2 regions of the Streptomyces sp. NPDC022552 genome follow, and region 2 is predicted to be linked to the other one. Evidence: riboswitches for the same ligand, from Rfam matches in the RefSeq annotation. Region 2 holds a riboswitch; the other holds the start of a gene.
The links. Region 2 has a riboswitch for S-adenosylmethionine ahead of ACZ3OF_RS07690 (aminotransferase class V-fold PLP-dependent enzyme). Riboswitches for the same ligand answer to the same signal wherever they lie in the genome.

Region 1 (3,398 bases), on a different contig from region 2:
GGTGTCGTCCCGCTCGAACTGCGTCAGCCGGGGCCGCACGAGATGCCCGCGGGAGAGGCGCAGCTGCGCCGTCCGGTAGATCGCCGCCGCCATCCGTCCGAGCGCCCGGCCGTCCTGGTGCCGGTGCTTGCGGACCCCGACGTCGACCTGGGCCAGGGCGTCCAGACCCACCGTGTGGAGCGCGTCCACGAGCAGGCCCAGCTCCACTCCGTAACCGACGGGGAACGGCAGCCGTTCGAGCAGCGAGCGTCGCGCCGCGTACTCGCCGCCGAGCGGCTGCACGAAGCCGGCCAGCTGCGGCCAGTGCAGATTGAGCAGCGGCCGTGCCACCAGCTCGGTCACCCGGCCGCCCTGACCTGGAGCGTCGCCCAGCGGACGGTCGTACATCGCCTTCACGAAGTCGACGTCGGGGTCGGTGAGCAGCGGGCCGACGATCCCGGTGACGAAGTCGGCGGAGAAGTCCCGCAGGTCCGCGTCGACGAAACAGACGATGTCGCCGCGCGTCACCATCAGTGACCGCCACAGCACCTCGCCCTTGCCGGGCACGGCCGGTATCCGGGGGAGGATCGCGTCGCGCGCCACGACACGCGCCCCGGCCGCCGCCGCGACCTCCGCCGTACGGTCGGTGGAACCGGAGTCGATCACCACGAGCTCGTCCACGAGCGGGACGGCCTCGGTCATCAGCTCCCGGCGGATCACGGAGACGATGTCGCCGACCGTCGCCTCCTCGTCGAGCGCGGGCAGGACGACGCTGACCGTCGTCCCGTGCTTCGCCGCCAGGATGCGGTCGAGCGAACGGTCCGCCACGGACCAGGACCGCCGGCCCAGCCAGCGCTCCACTTCCTCCAGCACGTGATCTCCATCTCGCGGTTCGGACGGCAGGTTCAACCCTCCGGGCCTTCGGTTACAGTCTTGAACAACGCGGATGCCCGATGCATGTCGGGGTCCCACCCGCGTCTCACAACCGCTTCACACAATCGAATACCGCTCATCCAGAGGGGCAGAGGGAAACGGCCCGTTGAAGCCCCGGCAACCCTCCAGTCGGTCTCGTCCGCGTACACAACGCGCCAGCGAGGCTCCCGGCTAGGGAAGGTGCCAAATCCGTCTCATGACGACATTCGTCATGGGAAAGATGAGGAGAAAGGGCCTCGCCTCCATGGCTGTACAGACTGTTTCCACCGAAACCTCCCGGACCGTCGATCTCGGTCCCGCTTCCGGCCTTTCGTGCCGGGAATGCGGTGAAGTCTTCCCGCTCGGCCCGATCTTCGCCTGCGAGCTCTGTTTCGGCCCGCTCGAAGTCGCGTACGACCTCCCCACCGGTGACCCCGAGGCGCTGCGCAAGCAGATCGAGGCCGGCCCCGCCAACATCTGGCGCTACGCCCCGCTGCTGCCCGTCCCGGCGGACGTCGCCGAGAAGCCGAACCTGAACCCCGGCTGGACCAAGCTCGTCCAGGCCGACAACCTCGCCCGCGAGCTCGGTGTCGAGCCCGGCAAGCTCTTCGTCAAGGACGACTCCGGCAACCCGACGCACTCCTTCAAGGACCGTGTCGTCGCCCAGGCCCTGGAGGCCGCCCGCGCCTTCGGCTTCACCACCCTGTCCTGCTCCTCCACCGGCAACCTGGCCGGCGCCGTCGGCGCCGCCGCCGCCCGCGCCGGCTTCCGCTCCTGCGTGTTCATCCCGCACGACCTGGAGCAGGGCAAGGTCGTCATGGCCGCCGTCTACGGCGGTGAGCTCGTCGGCATCGAGGGCAACTACGACGACGTCAACCGCTTCTGCTCGGAGCTCATCGGCGACCCGCTGGGCGAGGGCTGGGGCTTCGTCAACGTCAACCTGCGGCCGTACTACGGCGAGGGCTCCAAGACGCTCGCGTACGAGATCTGCGAGCAGCTCGGCTGGGTGATCCCGGATCAGCTGGTCATCCCGATCGCCTCCGGCTCGCAGCTCACCAAGATCGACAAGGGCCTGCAGGAGCTCATCAAGCTGGGCCTGGTCGAGGACAAGCCGTACAAGATCTTCGGTGCGCAGGCCGAGGGCTGCTCGCCGGTGTCGGCGGCCTTCAAGGCCGGTCACGACGTCGTACGGCCCCAGAAGCCGAACACCATCGCCAAGTCGCTCGCCATCGGCAACCCGGCCGACGGCCCGTACGTCCTCGACATCGCGCGCCGCACGGGTGGCGCGGTGGAGGACGTCGACGACGAGCAGGTCGTCGAGGCGATCAAGATCCTGGCCCGCACGGAGGGCATCTTCGCCGAGACGGCGGGCGGTGTGACGGTCGGCGTGACGAAGAAGCTGGTCGAGGCCGGCCTCATCGACCCGGCCCTCACCACGGTCGTGCTCAACACGGGTGACGGCCTCAAGACGCTGGACGCGGTGGCCGATACCTCGCAGGCGACCGCGACGATCCGCCCGAGCCTGGACGCGTTCCGCGAAGCAGGCCTGGCGGGCTGACGCCCGCGACCGCCGGGGTGCGGGGGCGGCCGGTGCTCCGGCCGCTCCGGCCGCCGCCCCGCTCCCCGTCCCCGCCCGCCCCGCACCCGCCCCGTAGCCACCGAAGGTGATCAGCCCATGAGCGTGAAGGTCCGCATCCCCACCATCCTCCGCACCTACACCGGCGGCCAGGCCGAGGTCGCCGCCGAGGGCGCGACCCTGTCCGAGGTCATCGCCGACCTGGAGAAGAACCACACGGGCATCGCGGCCCGCGTCCTGGACGACCAGGGCAAGCTGCGCCGCTTCGTGAACGTGTACGTCAACGACGACGACGTCCGCTTCGAGCAGGGCCTGGAGACGGCGACGCCGGACGGCGCGGGCGTCTCGATCATCCCCGCGGTGGCCGGCGGTTGCTGAGCCTTCCGCCGCCCTGTTACCCGGCGTAACCGAATTGCCCCCTCCGCGAGAGAAGCGGAGGGGGCAATTCTGCATGGTTGAGCGCGGTAGAGTTGGGGAAGTCCCCCCGGCCTCCCCTCGCTGCTTGTGCCAGACGCATATGAGAATGCGTCCGCGCCCGACAAGAAGCAGCCAAAGTGTTCGAGTGTTGTGTACCTTCTGCGCACTTTGCCGGGCCCGACTTGCCCCGGAATTCAGTGAATTCTCCTGAATTCTCCTTTACGCCATGCCCAGAATTCTCGCCCGATTGACCTGTTGCAGAGGGCAGTTGGGCAGATACATTCAGCCGCGGTCGACGCGTTCCGGCGCAGGGTCTGACCCGGGTCCCGCGAAGTGCGGGTCCCGCGCAAGGGCCAGTAATAGGGGAGTTAGGCATGGCTCAGGGCACCGTCAAGTGGTTCAACGCGGAGAAGGGCTACGGCTTCATCGCGGTCGACGGTGGTGCGGATGTATTCGTCCACTACAGCGCGATCCAGATGGACGGCTACCGCACCCTTGAAGAGGGTCAGCGGGT
Region 2 (3,398 bases):
TGGGGCCACACGCTCGTCCTGGGTGTGATGATCCCGCTGGCGATCTTCCCGCTGGTCCTCGCGGCCATCGCGGTCTACCCGTTCATCGAGTCCTGGATCACCGGCGACAAGCGCGAGCACCACATCGCGCAGCGCCCGCGCAACGCTCCGACGCGCACCGCCTTCGGTGTCGCCTGGATCACCGCGTACATGATCATGCTCGTCGGTGGTGGAAACGACCTCTGGGCCACCCACTTCCACCTGTCGATCAACTCGATCACCTGGTTCGTCCGGATCTTCTTCTTCCTCGGACCGGTCATCGCGTTCGTCGTCACCAAGCGGATCTGTCTCGGCCTGCAGCGCCGCGACAAGGACAAGGTGCTGCACGGACGCGAGTCCGGCATCATCAAGCGCCTGCCGCACGGTGAGTTCGTCGAGGTCCACCAGCCGCTCAGCCAGGGCGAGCTGCACAGGCTCACGGCGCACGAGCAGAACCAGCCGGCCGAGATCGGCCCGCTGGTCGACGAGAACGGCGTCGAGCGCAAGGTCGGCCGTATGGAGAAGCTCCGCGTCAGGCTCAGCAAGAGCTACTACGGCGAGGACAGCCAGATCGCCAAACCGACCGCCGAGGAGTACAAGGAGATCACCAGCGGCCACGGCCACCACTGATCACCTGACCTAGAGGTCGCCACAGCGGGAGCCCCGTCCATTCGATGGACGGGGCTCTTTGCCGTCCCCGTTGCTCGATAGGGTGGAGTCGTCACCGTCACGCACTGACCAGGAGCTGCCATGAGCGCTGCGACCCCCGCTGGAGGACCTATGTCGGCGGGCCGCTCCTGGCCCACCGTCCTGGACGGACTGCTGACCGGTCGCGACCAGAGCGCCGAGGACACCGCCTGGGCGATGGACCGCATCCTCCGTGGTGAGGCCACCGACGCCCAGATCGCCGGCTTCGCCGTGGCCCTGCGCGCCAAGGGCGAGACCGTCGAGGAGATCTCCGGCCTCGTGCGGACGATGTACGAGCACGCCAACGTGATCGAGGTCCCCGGCCCCTCCGTGGACATCGTCGGCACCGGAGGCGACGGCGCCAAGACGGTCAACATCTCCACGATGTCGGCGATCGTCGTGGCCGGTACCGGCGCGAAGGTCGTCAAGCACGGCAACCGAGCCGCCTCCAGCGCGAGCGGCGCCTCCGACGTCCTGGAGAAGCTCGGCGTCAATCTGCAGCTCACCCCGCAGCGGGTCGTCGAGGTCGCGGAGGAGGCCGGGATCACCTTCTGCTTCGCGGTGAAGTTCCACCCGGCGCTGCGCCATGTGGCCGCGGCCCGCAAGGAACTCGGCATCCGCACCACCTTCAACTTCCTCGGTCCGCTCACCAACCCCGCTCGCGTCAAGGCGCAGGCGACCGGTGTGGCCGACGCCCGGATGGCCCCGATCATGGCCGGAGTGCTCGCCGAGCGCGGCTCCTCGGCGCTGGTCTTCCGCGGCGACGACGGCCTGGACGAGCTGACGACCACGGCCACCTCACGGGTGTGGGTCGTACGGGACGGTGCGGTGCGCGAGGAGGCCTTCGACCCGCGGGACGTCGGCATCGAGCTCGTACCCGTGGAGGCGCTCCGCGGCGCCGACGCCTCGTACAACGCGGATGTCGCGCGCCGGCTGCTGGCGGGCGAGACCGGTCCGGTACGGGACGCGGTGCTGCTGAACTCGGCGGCGGCGCTGACGGCTCTGGAGCCGGGCGCGGGCACCCTGGTGGAGCAGCTGCGCGAGGGAATCGCGAAGGCGGCCGAGTCGATCGACTCGGGCGCGGCGCGGCAGGCGCTGGAGCGCTGGGTCGCGGCCAGCAACAAGTAGCGGCGCCGCGCGCACCCCGTTCCGCCATCCGGAACGGGGTTGCGCGCCGGCGATCACGTGGCATACGTTCAGTGCCAGGTCATGAGTGACAGCCATGAAGCCCCGGCTGGCTGTCCGGCAACCCTCCGTCCGTGGCGGGGTGCCCCGGGTGAAGACCAGGCCGTGGACAGCAAGGTCCGCGGCAAGCGCGGACCCCTGCACACCCTGGGGTCCTGGTCCTCAAGGGAGCAGTCTCGTGAGCAAGCGAATGCGCTAGGGCCTTCGGCCCCGTTTCCCCACCCTCCGCACGAACACCGTGTGTCGAGGCAACACCCGTGTGAGGCACCCTTCTTCGCGCTGCCCCGCGGGCCCTTCGCTGCCATTCCTGCCCAGGAGATACCGCCATGTCCGCGTACCCGAACGCCGCCGCCACCACGACCGTCGCCGCCTCCACAGTCGCCACCGGCTCCGAGGCCGGCGATCCCTGCTGCGCCGCCCCGCTCCCCGTCCTCGGGCGGGACGTCACCGTTCCGCTCGTGACCGGGGGCGAGGTCACCTACGCCGCGCTCGACTACGCCGCCAGCGCGCCGGCCCTCCAGCGGGTCTGGGACGACGTCGCCGCGTACGCTCCGTACTACGGCAGCGTCCACCGGGGCGCCGGGTACCTCTCGCAGCTCTCCACCGACCTCTTCGAGAGCAGCCGCGTCACCGTCGCCGAGTTCCTCGACTGTCGCCACGGCGACCAGGTCGTCTTCACCCGTTCCACCACCGACTCGCTCAACCTGCTCGCCGCCACGCTCCCCGCCGGCTGCGAGGTCTTCGTCTTCGAGACCGAGCACCACGCCTCGCTCCTGCCGTGGAAGGACGCCCGGGTCACGTACCTCAACGCCCCGCGCACGCCCGCCCAGGCCGTCGAGACCCTGGAGCGCGCCCTCGCCGACCGCGACCCTTACGGCCCCGCGCTCGTCTGCGTCACCGGCGCGTCCAACGTCACCGGCGAGCTGTGGCCGGTGAAGGAGCTGGCCGCCGCCGCACACGCCCACGGCGCCCGGATCGTCCTCGACGCCGCCCAGCTCGCGCCCCACCACCCCGTCTCCGTACGGGAGTTGGACGTGGACTGGGTCGCCTTCTCCGGGCACAAGCTGTACGCCCCCTTCGGCTCCGGCGTCCTCGCCGGCCGCGCCGACTGGCTCCAGGACGCCGAGCCGTACCTCGCCGGCGGCGGCGCGTCCAAGAAGGTCGCCCGCCGCGGCGACGGCGGAGTGGACGTCGAATGGCACACCACCGCCGCCCGCCACGAGGCCGGTTCGCCGAACGTCATCGGCGTCTACTCCATCGCCTCCGCCTGCAAGGCGCTCACCGAGGCCGGGTTCGACGGCCTCGTCGCCCGTGAGCAGCACCTGATCGCCACCGTCCGGGAGGGCTTCGCCGAGGTGCCCGAGGTCAGGGTCCTCTCGCTCTTCGGCGACGACGCCCCGCGCGTCGGTGTCATCTCGTTCGTCGTGGAGGGCTGGAACAGCTCACACTTCGCCGCCGCGCTCTCCGCCGAGTACGGCATCGGCGTCCGTGACGGCCTCTTCTGCGCC

Region 1: linked by a shared signal. The riboswitch ahead of thrC (threonine synthase) and the one ahead of ACZ3OF_RS07690 (aminotransferase class V-fold PLP-dependent enzyme) in region 2 are both predicted to bind S-adenosylmethionine.

The regions. Positions count from the first base shown of each region.
Region 1 is NZ_JBVHGJ010000022.1:50,315-53,712, reverse strand. Features, by position in the region: gene ACZ3OF_RS34885 (glucosyl-3-phosphoglycerate synthase) at 1-852, opposite strand, end outside; SAM riboswitch class I at 986-1,139, shown strand; gene thrC (threonine synthase) at 1,157-2,449, shown strand; gene ACZ3OF_RS34875 (MoaD/ThiS family protein) at 2,567-2,845, shown strand; gene ACZ3OF_RS34870 (cold-shock protein) at 3,259-3,398, shown strand, end outside.
Region 2 is NZ_JBVHGJ010000002.1:613,413-616,810, forward strand. Features, by position in the region: gene qcrB (cytochrome bc1 complex cytochrome b subunit) at 1-648, shown strand, start outside; gene trpD (anthranilate phosphoribosyltransferase) at 769-1,833, shown strand; SAM riboswitch class IV at 1,911-2,027, shown strand; gene ACZ3OF_RS07690 (aminotransferase class V-fold PLP-dependent enzyme) at 2,217-3,398, shown strand, end outside.